Linked DNA regions of Pseudovibrio sp. Tun.PSC04-5.I4. Each later gene encodes a partner of the first gene's protein in a complex. Links are inferred from orthologs where the notes say so. Each region holds a gene or a part of one and is shown on either strand. Other genes may lie near its edges. The genes, in order: tsaB and tsaD.

The links.
Region 2: the proteins of tsaB (region 1) and tsaD are in contact, whole or in part, in a solved structure (PDB 4WQ4), measured with the Escherichia coli proteins. The link is inferred for Pseudovibrio sp. Tun.PSC04-5.I4 from one-to-one orthologs.

Annotation. Positions count from the first base shown.
Region 1 is NZ_FNLB01000006.1:2,846,071-2,849,370, reverse strand. The notes cover bases 2-2,976. They hold tsaB (tRNA (adenosine(37)-N6)-threonylcarbamoyltransferase complex dimerization subunit type 1 TsaB), read left to right. Parts: upstream 2-1,136; coding sequence 1,137-1,817; downstream 1,818-2,976. Other genes in these bases: BLS62_RS18530 (lyso-ornithine lipid O-acyltransferase), read left to right, coding at 2,886-2,976; BLS62_RS18535 (Fur family transcriptional regulator), read left to right, coding at 2,451-2,876; BLS62_RS18540 (GNAT family N-acetyltransferase), read left to right, coding at 1,814-2,299; BLS62_RS18550 (NifU family protein), read left to right, coding at 445-1,005; BLS62_RS18555 (universal stress protein), read left to right, coding at 2-329. In the rest of the region: more of BLS62_RS18555, read left to right, coding at 1-1; more of BLS62_RS18530, read left to right, coding at 2,977-3,300. UniProt on the Escherichia coli protein: Required for the formation of a threonylcarbamoyl group on adenosine at position 37 (t(6)A37) in tRNAs that read codons beginning with adenine.
Region 2 is NZ_FNLB01000006.1:3,468,824-3,472,093, reverse strand. Bases 326-3,270 are described here. They hold tsaD (tRNA (adenosine(37)-N6)-threonylcarbamoyltransferase complex transferase subunit TsaD), read left to right. Parts: upstream 326-1,214; coding sequence 1,215-2,327; downstream 2,328-3,270. Other genes in these bases: BLS62_RS21475 (NAD(P)H-dependent glycerol-3-phosphate dehydrogenase), read left to right, coding at 2,934-3,270; BLS62_RS21480 (NUDIX hydrolase), read left to right, coding at 2,456-2,923; hemC (hydroxymethylbilane synthase), read right to left, coding at 326-1,088. Outside these bases: BLS62_RS21495 (uroporphyrinogen-III synthase), read right to left, coding at 1-165; more of hemC, read right to left, coding at 165-325.

The DNA.
Region 1 (3,300 bases):
AGCACTGGCTGGGAGTTGAGGATATAATGCGTCAGGAAGCGCGCGATACTGCTGATACGATTCTTGCTAAAGCCGCAGAAAAAGTACGAGCTGCAGCTCGTACAGAACCAGAACTGGTTGTTCGTGAAGGCAATCAGTCGGATGAGATTATATCGTTGATCGAAGACGATGCAGATATTGCGATTTTGGTGCTAGCGGCTGGTACAAGCAAAGAGGGCCCCGGACCGCTTGTTTCTTCAATTACTGGCAAATCAGCCGGAACATTTCCTATTCCGACGACCATCGTGCCAGGAAATTTGGACGATGATGCATTGGATGCCCTTGCCTGATCAGGTTTACCTATCATATAGAGCAGGAAACAGTAATTGCTGAAGATTTGAGTAGAGTACACTGTGCAGTCACTACTCTTGGATATTCTTCGGTATAAAAGTTGGAAATAAAACCATGTTTATTCAGACCGAAGCGACACCAAACCCGGCAACCCTTAAGTTCTTGCCGGGCCGCGTCGTATTGCAAGAAGGCACACGTGACTTCCGCTCGGCAGGAGAAGCAGGTATCTCGCCTTTGGCTGAGAAGCTCTTCTCTATTCCGGGTGTTGTCGGAATTTTCTTCGGTCATGATTTCATCACGGTCACCAAGGACGAAACCGACTGGCAGCATATGCGCCCGGCAATCCTGGGTGCAATCATGGAAAACTTCATGGCCAACACACCAGTTCTTCGCGGTGAAGAAATTGGTGATGGTGACACTGGAGAAGAGTTCTTCGATGCTGAAGACGAAGAAACCGTGACCATGATTAAAGAGCTTCTTGAAACGCGAGTTCGCCCTGCGGTCGCGCAAGATGGGGGTGACATAACATTCCGGGGATATCGTGAGGGTATCGTTTATTTGACCATGCGTGGCGCTTGTGCGGGTTGCCCGTCATCAACAGCGACACTCAGCCATGGTATTCAGAACCTCATGCGCCATTTCATTCCTGAAGTTCAAGAAGTTAAGCAAATGTAGTTTTTGCTAATGTAATTCCATAAAAATGGGGCAGCGATGGCTGCCCTTTTTGTTGCAAGCTAAAAAAACACTCTGGGTGTTAAACGAATTGGTTGCTCGACAATCATCTGCCCTAACGATAAGCCGAATATATGAAGTTGCTTGCTATAGATACCGCTCTAAGTACTTGTGCCGCCGCTGTTTTAACAGAACACGGTGGGACCTCTGATATTGTTTCCCAGTGTGAAGACTTGGGAAGAGGACATGCTGAGCGCATCATGGGTATGGTTGCGAGCGTGATGGCGGAATCGTCGACCACGTTTAACTCGCTGGACCGCATTGTTGTGAATGTGGGGCCGGGCAGCTTTACCGGGCTGCGCGTTGGTCTTTCCATTGCACGCGGGTTTGGTCTGGTGCTTGAAAAACCAGTGGTGTCGGTAACGAGTCTTGCTGCAATTGCTCATGAAGCGCTGGATAATGCCCCTGTTCGCAAACCGATCCTTGTTGTCTTGGATGCGCGCCGCAATGAGGTTTACTGTCAGAGCTTTGATGAAAGTGGTCAGGCAATTGGAGAAGCGAGAGTTTCCACAATAAAAGATCTTTCTCACGAACTGGCTGATGATATCCTGCTAGCAGGTTCTGCTGCTCAAGCAGTTGCAAATGCCGCTGGCATTGATAAGGCCCGTGTGTGTAATGATGCTGCGGCTGCCTCTATCGATTACGTTGCTAGGCTTGGCAAAAGCGCTGAGCGTCAGGACAAAGCTCCTATGCCGCTTTATCTGCGTGCACCTGACGCTGTTGCCGGAGAAAAAGGAAGGGTCCGCCGTCTATGATGTCTTGGTGGACCACAGCAAAGCCTCCTGTCATAGAACGAGCCGAGAAGGGCGAGTTATCCAATTTGGCAAAGCTCCATGCCGAATGCTTTAAGCAAAACTGGGGAACCGCGGAACTCACTACAATGTACGAGCAGAAAGGGGTTTTTGTCCTCACGGCTCGGACATCTGGAGCAACCGGTAAAGCAGATCTTGGGTTTGTTATTATTCGTTCCATCGCAGGCGAGGCAGAAGTATTGACGATTGCCGTCTCCCCCAAACAGCAAAACAAGGGGATAGGGCAAAAACTAATGGAAGCGGCCATCTTCCAGCTTTACTCTGACCGTACCGAAGCACTCTTTCTTGAAGTGGATGATGCGAACCATTCTGCATTGAACCTCTACAAAAAACTGGGCTTCAAGCAGGTTGGGGAACGGAAAGCATACTATGCGTCAAGTGAGGGCGGTGGAACAGCGCTTGTCATGCGTTGTGATCTCCTTTAAGCGACAATACGCATGTGAGTTGAGGCTTATAGCTCGCGTTTAAACTCCATTGCAGCAAAACTGGTTCTTTCCTCTCCCGTTTTTGGGATGTAGTATAACATCACGAACCGAAGCTGCTGTTTGGGCGTGGTTTTTGAGGAATATTGGGCAAATGACGGCAGAAGAAAAAATGACGCTGATTGAAATGTGTGCTCATAAGGGCATGCGTATGACTGACCAGCGTCGGGTAATTGCTGATGTAATTCAGACTTCTGAGGATCACCCAGATGTGGAAGAGCTTTATAGAAGAGCGTCCCATATCGATCCGAAAATTTCTATTTCAACAGTCTACCGAACTGTGAAGCTCTTCGAAGATTCAGGCATCATTGAACGTCATGATTTTCGTGATGGCCGCTCTCGGTATGAAACCGTTTCTGACGAACACCATGATCACTTGATCGATTTGCGCACGGGCGACGTCATCGAATTCCGCAGCGAAGAGATTGAAAAGATGCAGGAAGAAGTCGCCAGAAAGCTCGGTTTCAAGCTGGTGGATCATCGTTTGGAACTCTACGGTATTCCGTTAGAAGACAAATAGGGGCCGCGTATGGCAGCTGTCAGAGCAGTTTGCATTCTTATCGCGCTTACATTGGTGACACTGGCTCTCATTCCCCTTCAGTGGGTTGCAATGAAAACCGGCTGGTCTCTTCAACGAAAACTGCCTTTGCTCTGGCACAAAGCTGCTTCACGCCTGATTGGCATTCGTGTTCGCCAGCATGGAAAGATGGCGGAGCAACGCCCTCTATTAGTGGCAGCTAATCATTGCTCCTGGCTCGATATTGTTGTGATTGGTTGTACAGCCCCACTCAGTTTCATCGCCAAATCAGAAGTTGCGGGTTGGCCGATTTTGGGAATGTTTGCGAGGCTCCAGCGTACAGTTTTCGTAAATCGTCAGCGAAGGTCCGATACTGGTCGCGTTGCTAAGGCCATAGCAAGCCGAATGGTTCAAGGCGATGCAATGA
Region 2 (3,270 bases), 620 kb from region 1 along the record:
TGCACTCGTCACAGCAATTGCTTTAGCGCCTCCAACCACATCCTCGTCAAGAGACAGCGGCTGGAAGTGTAGCATCGGCTCAAGAACCACCTCGTGTCCCATAGCAACCAGCTTCCGAGCAGTCGTATCGGCTTGTGGCTGAGGACGGGTCACGAGTATTTTCATCAGAGCTCCAGAAAATTAGGTCCAGATTTCGCTTTCAGCTCTTTACCAAGCTCGCGGCCAATCTCTTCCGCATCACTCAGCGCCCCCTCACCTTCAACGGTGTGGGTCTGGCTGCCATCCGGCTTGATAACCTCACCGCGGAAGCGAATACGGTCGCCTTCCACATGAGAAAGTCCAGCGATTGGAGTACGGCAAGACCCATCCATTTCAGCAAGGTAAGCCCGTTCCAGCAAGAGACGGCTTTCCGTTTCTGCATGGTGAATTGGAGCAAGAATGCGAGCAGTCTCTTCATCTCCAAGACGCGTCTCAATGCCAATCGCACCTTGCCCAACAGCTGGGAGGAAATGCTCCAGATCGGCCAGAGACGTAACAAGATCCCCCTGCCCCAGACGAAGCAAACCGGCATAAGCAAGGAAGGTTGCATCAACCACACCCTCATTCAGTTTGCGTAAACGGGTTTGAAGATTGCCGCGGTACATCACCACATCCAGATCAGGGCGCAGACGCTTAATCTGTGCCTGACGACGCAGACTGGAAGATCCAACAACAGCCCCCTGTGGAAGGTCTGTCAGCTTTCCCACCTTCGGAGACAGGAAGGCATCACGCACATCTTCACGCGGAAGGTAAGCAGTCATACCCAAGCCATCAGGAAGAACAGTCGGCATATCTTTGGAAGAGTGAACCGCCAGATCAATGGACTTATCCAGCAAAGCTTCCTCAATTTCCTTAGTGAACAAGCCTTTGCCGCCTGCTTCGGAAAGAGGCCTATCTTGAATTTGGTCGCCAGTTGTTTTTATAACAACAATCTCGAAGTCATCATGAGTAAGACCATGAGCCTTCGCGAGACGAGCACGTGTTTCATGCGCCTGAGCAAGAGCAAGAGCGCTACCACGTGTGCCAATTCTTATAGGTTTTGTTTGCAAGGATCACATTCCCAATGCTAGGGGCTCATGTTAAATGAGCTACATAAAATCATAGGCCCGCGAAATCAAACATGCCTTATGCATGAAAGACCGACAAAAACCATGGGCCAAAGGAGACCAAACTTGCTGACCATCCTCGGCATCGAAACGAGTTGTGACGAAACTGCTGCTGCTGTCCTTGAGATTGATCAAGACGGCAACTGTGAAATTTTGTCCAACGTGGTGCATTCACAGATCGCCGAGCACACACCATTCGGCGGTGTTGTACCAGAGATTGCTGCGCGCGCCCACATACAGTTGCTGGATGGCATTGTAGATCAGGCCATGAAGAGCGCAAATATTGACTGGTCAAAATTATCAGCAGTAGCCGCCACGGCTGGTCCCGGTCTCATTGGGGGTGTCATTGTTGGTTTAATGACGGCCAAATCCATCGCCATGGCAATTGATAAGCCATTGATTGCAGTGAACCATTTAGAAGGCCACGCTCTAACGGCCCGCATGACGGATCAAGTTGAGTTTCCATTCCTGCTGCTGCTCGTCTCCGGTGGTCACACCCAATATCTCCTCGTAAAAGCACTTGGGGAATACGAGAGATTGGGGACGACCATTGATGATGCAATTGGTGAGGCCTTCGACAAAACAGCGAAATTACTCGGCCTGCCGTATCCCGGTGGTCCGGCTGTAGAAAAAGCTGCAAAACTTGGTGATCCAACCGTCTTCAAATTACCACGCCCGCTTTTGGACCGCCCTGGCCTCGACATGTCATTCGCTGGGTTGAAAACGGCTGTCCGCACAGCTGCTCTGAAAGAAGAGCCCGTCAGCGAGCAGGTCGTCAACAACCTCTGCGCGTCCTTTCAGGAAGCGGTGGCAGATGTTCTCGGTCAACGCAGTGCCAGAGCCTTCGATTTGTTCAAAGAACGCTACCCAAACACACCACCCAAGATGGTTATAGCGGGCGGAGTTGCCGCAAACGAAGCAATTAGGATTCGCTTGAACGCCGTTGCTGCGAAACATGATGCAGAATTGGTCGCTCCTCCACACAAACTGTGTACCGATAATGCAGCCATGATCGCATGGGCGGGAGCCGAGCGCCTAAGGAAGCTAATCGAAGACGATCCATCCATTCTGGACCAAAACGGTAAAGGGGATGACATGAATGTATCACCCCGTCCGCGTTGGCCGCTGGATCAGACCTCCCAAAGCGTCATCGGCTCCGGCAAAAAAGGGGCTAAGGTTTAACCACCAGCCCCTCTTCAGCAAGTTGTCATGTACAAGCCATGCTTGTGCCCTACCTTAAACAAACGCCTGCAAATATCCTCATTCAATTCCATCGGAACTGATTTGACTGTTTATTATCGGAGAGAACATTGCAGCCTCGGCACAAAGCCTATGTTTACATGACATGCGGCACACACCTTCTGGTCTTTGATGAGCCCGAGACCAACATTGCAGGCACGCTGCAAGTCCCCGGTGGCACGCTTGATCCCGGCGAAAGTTACCTTCAAGCTGCCAGGCGCGAGTTTGAAGAAGAAACCGGCCTGAGCGTAACCGGTGCCCTCGAGCATTTTGAAGGCCACGATTACTTCTACGACCACTCAAAAACGTTGGATGCTGAACTCCATCGCAGACGTTTTTTCCATCTCAATGTTCAGGAAAAAGCAAAGCAAAACTGGGATCATTACGAGATGACCCCAAATGATGGTGGAGATCCCATCCTCTTTCGCTTCTTCTGGGTTGATTTGGCAAATAACGAAACTAAATCCAAGCTAATGATGCATGGAGGGTTCGATCTCCCTTTGCAGCAGCTTTGCAAACGATTGAACATCGCTCAATAAGGAAAATAACATGGCCATTGCTCTTAACAGGATTGCTGTACTCGGCGGAGGCTCGTGGGGAACAGCGCTCGCACTAGCAGCAGCAAGAGCTGGCCGTGAGGTGATCATCTGGGCGCGTGACGCTGAAACGGTCAACGCAATCAATACCTCCCGGCAGAACCCCAAATATCTGCCGGGTATTGAATGGACGGAACAGATCACAGCCACCAACTCGCTAAAAGAGGCTGTGAGCGAAGCAGACGCCGTTCTGTTGGTGACACCGGCCCAAACAACGCGGGTCATGACGGAAGAGATCAAGTCATTCCTCAAACCCGCAACACCTATTGTCCTTTGCGCAAAAGGCATCG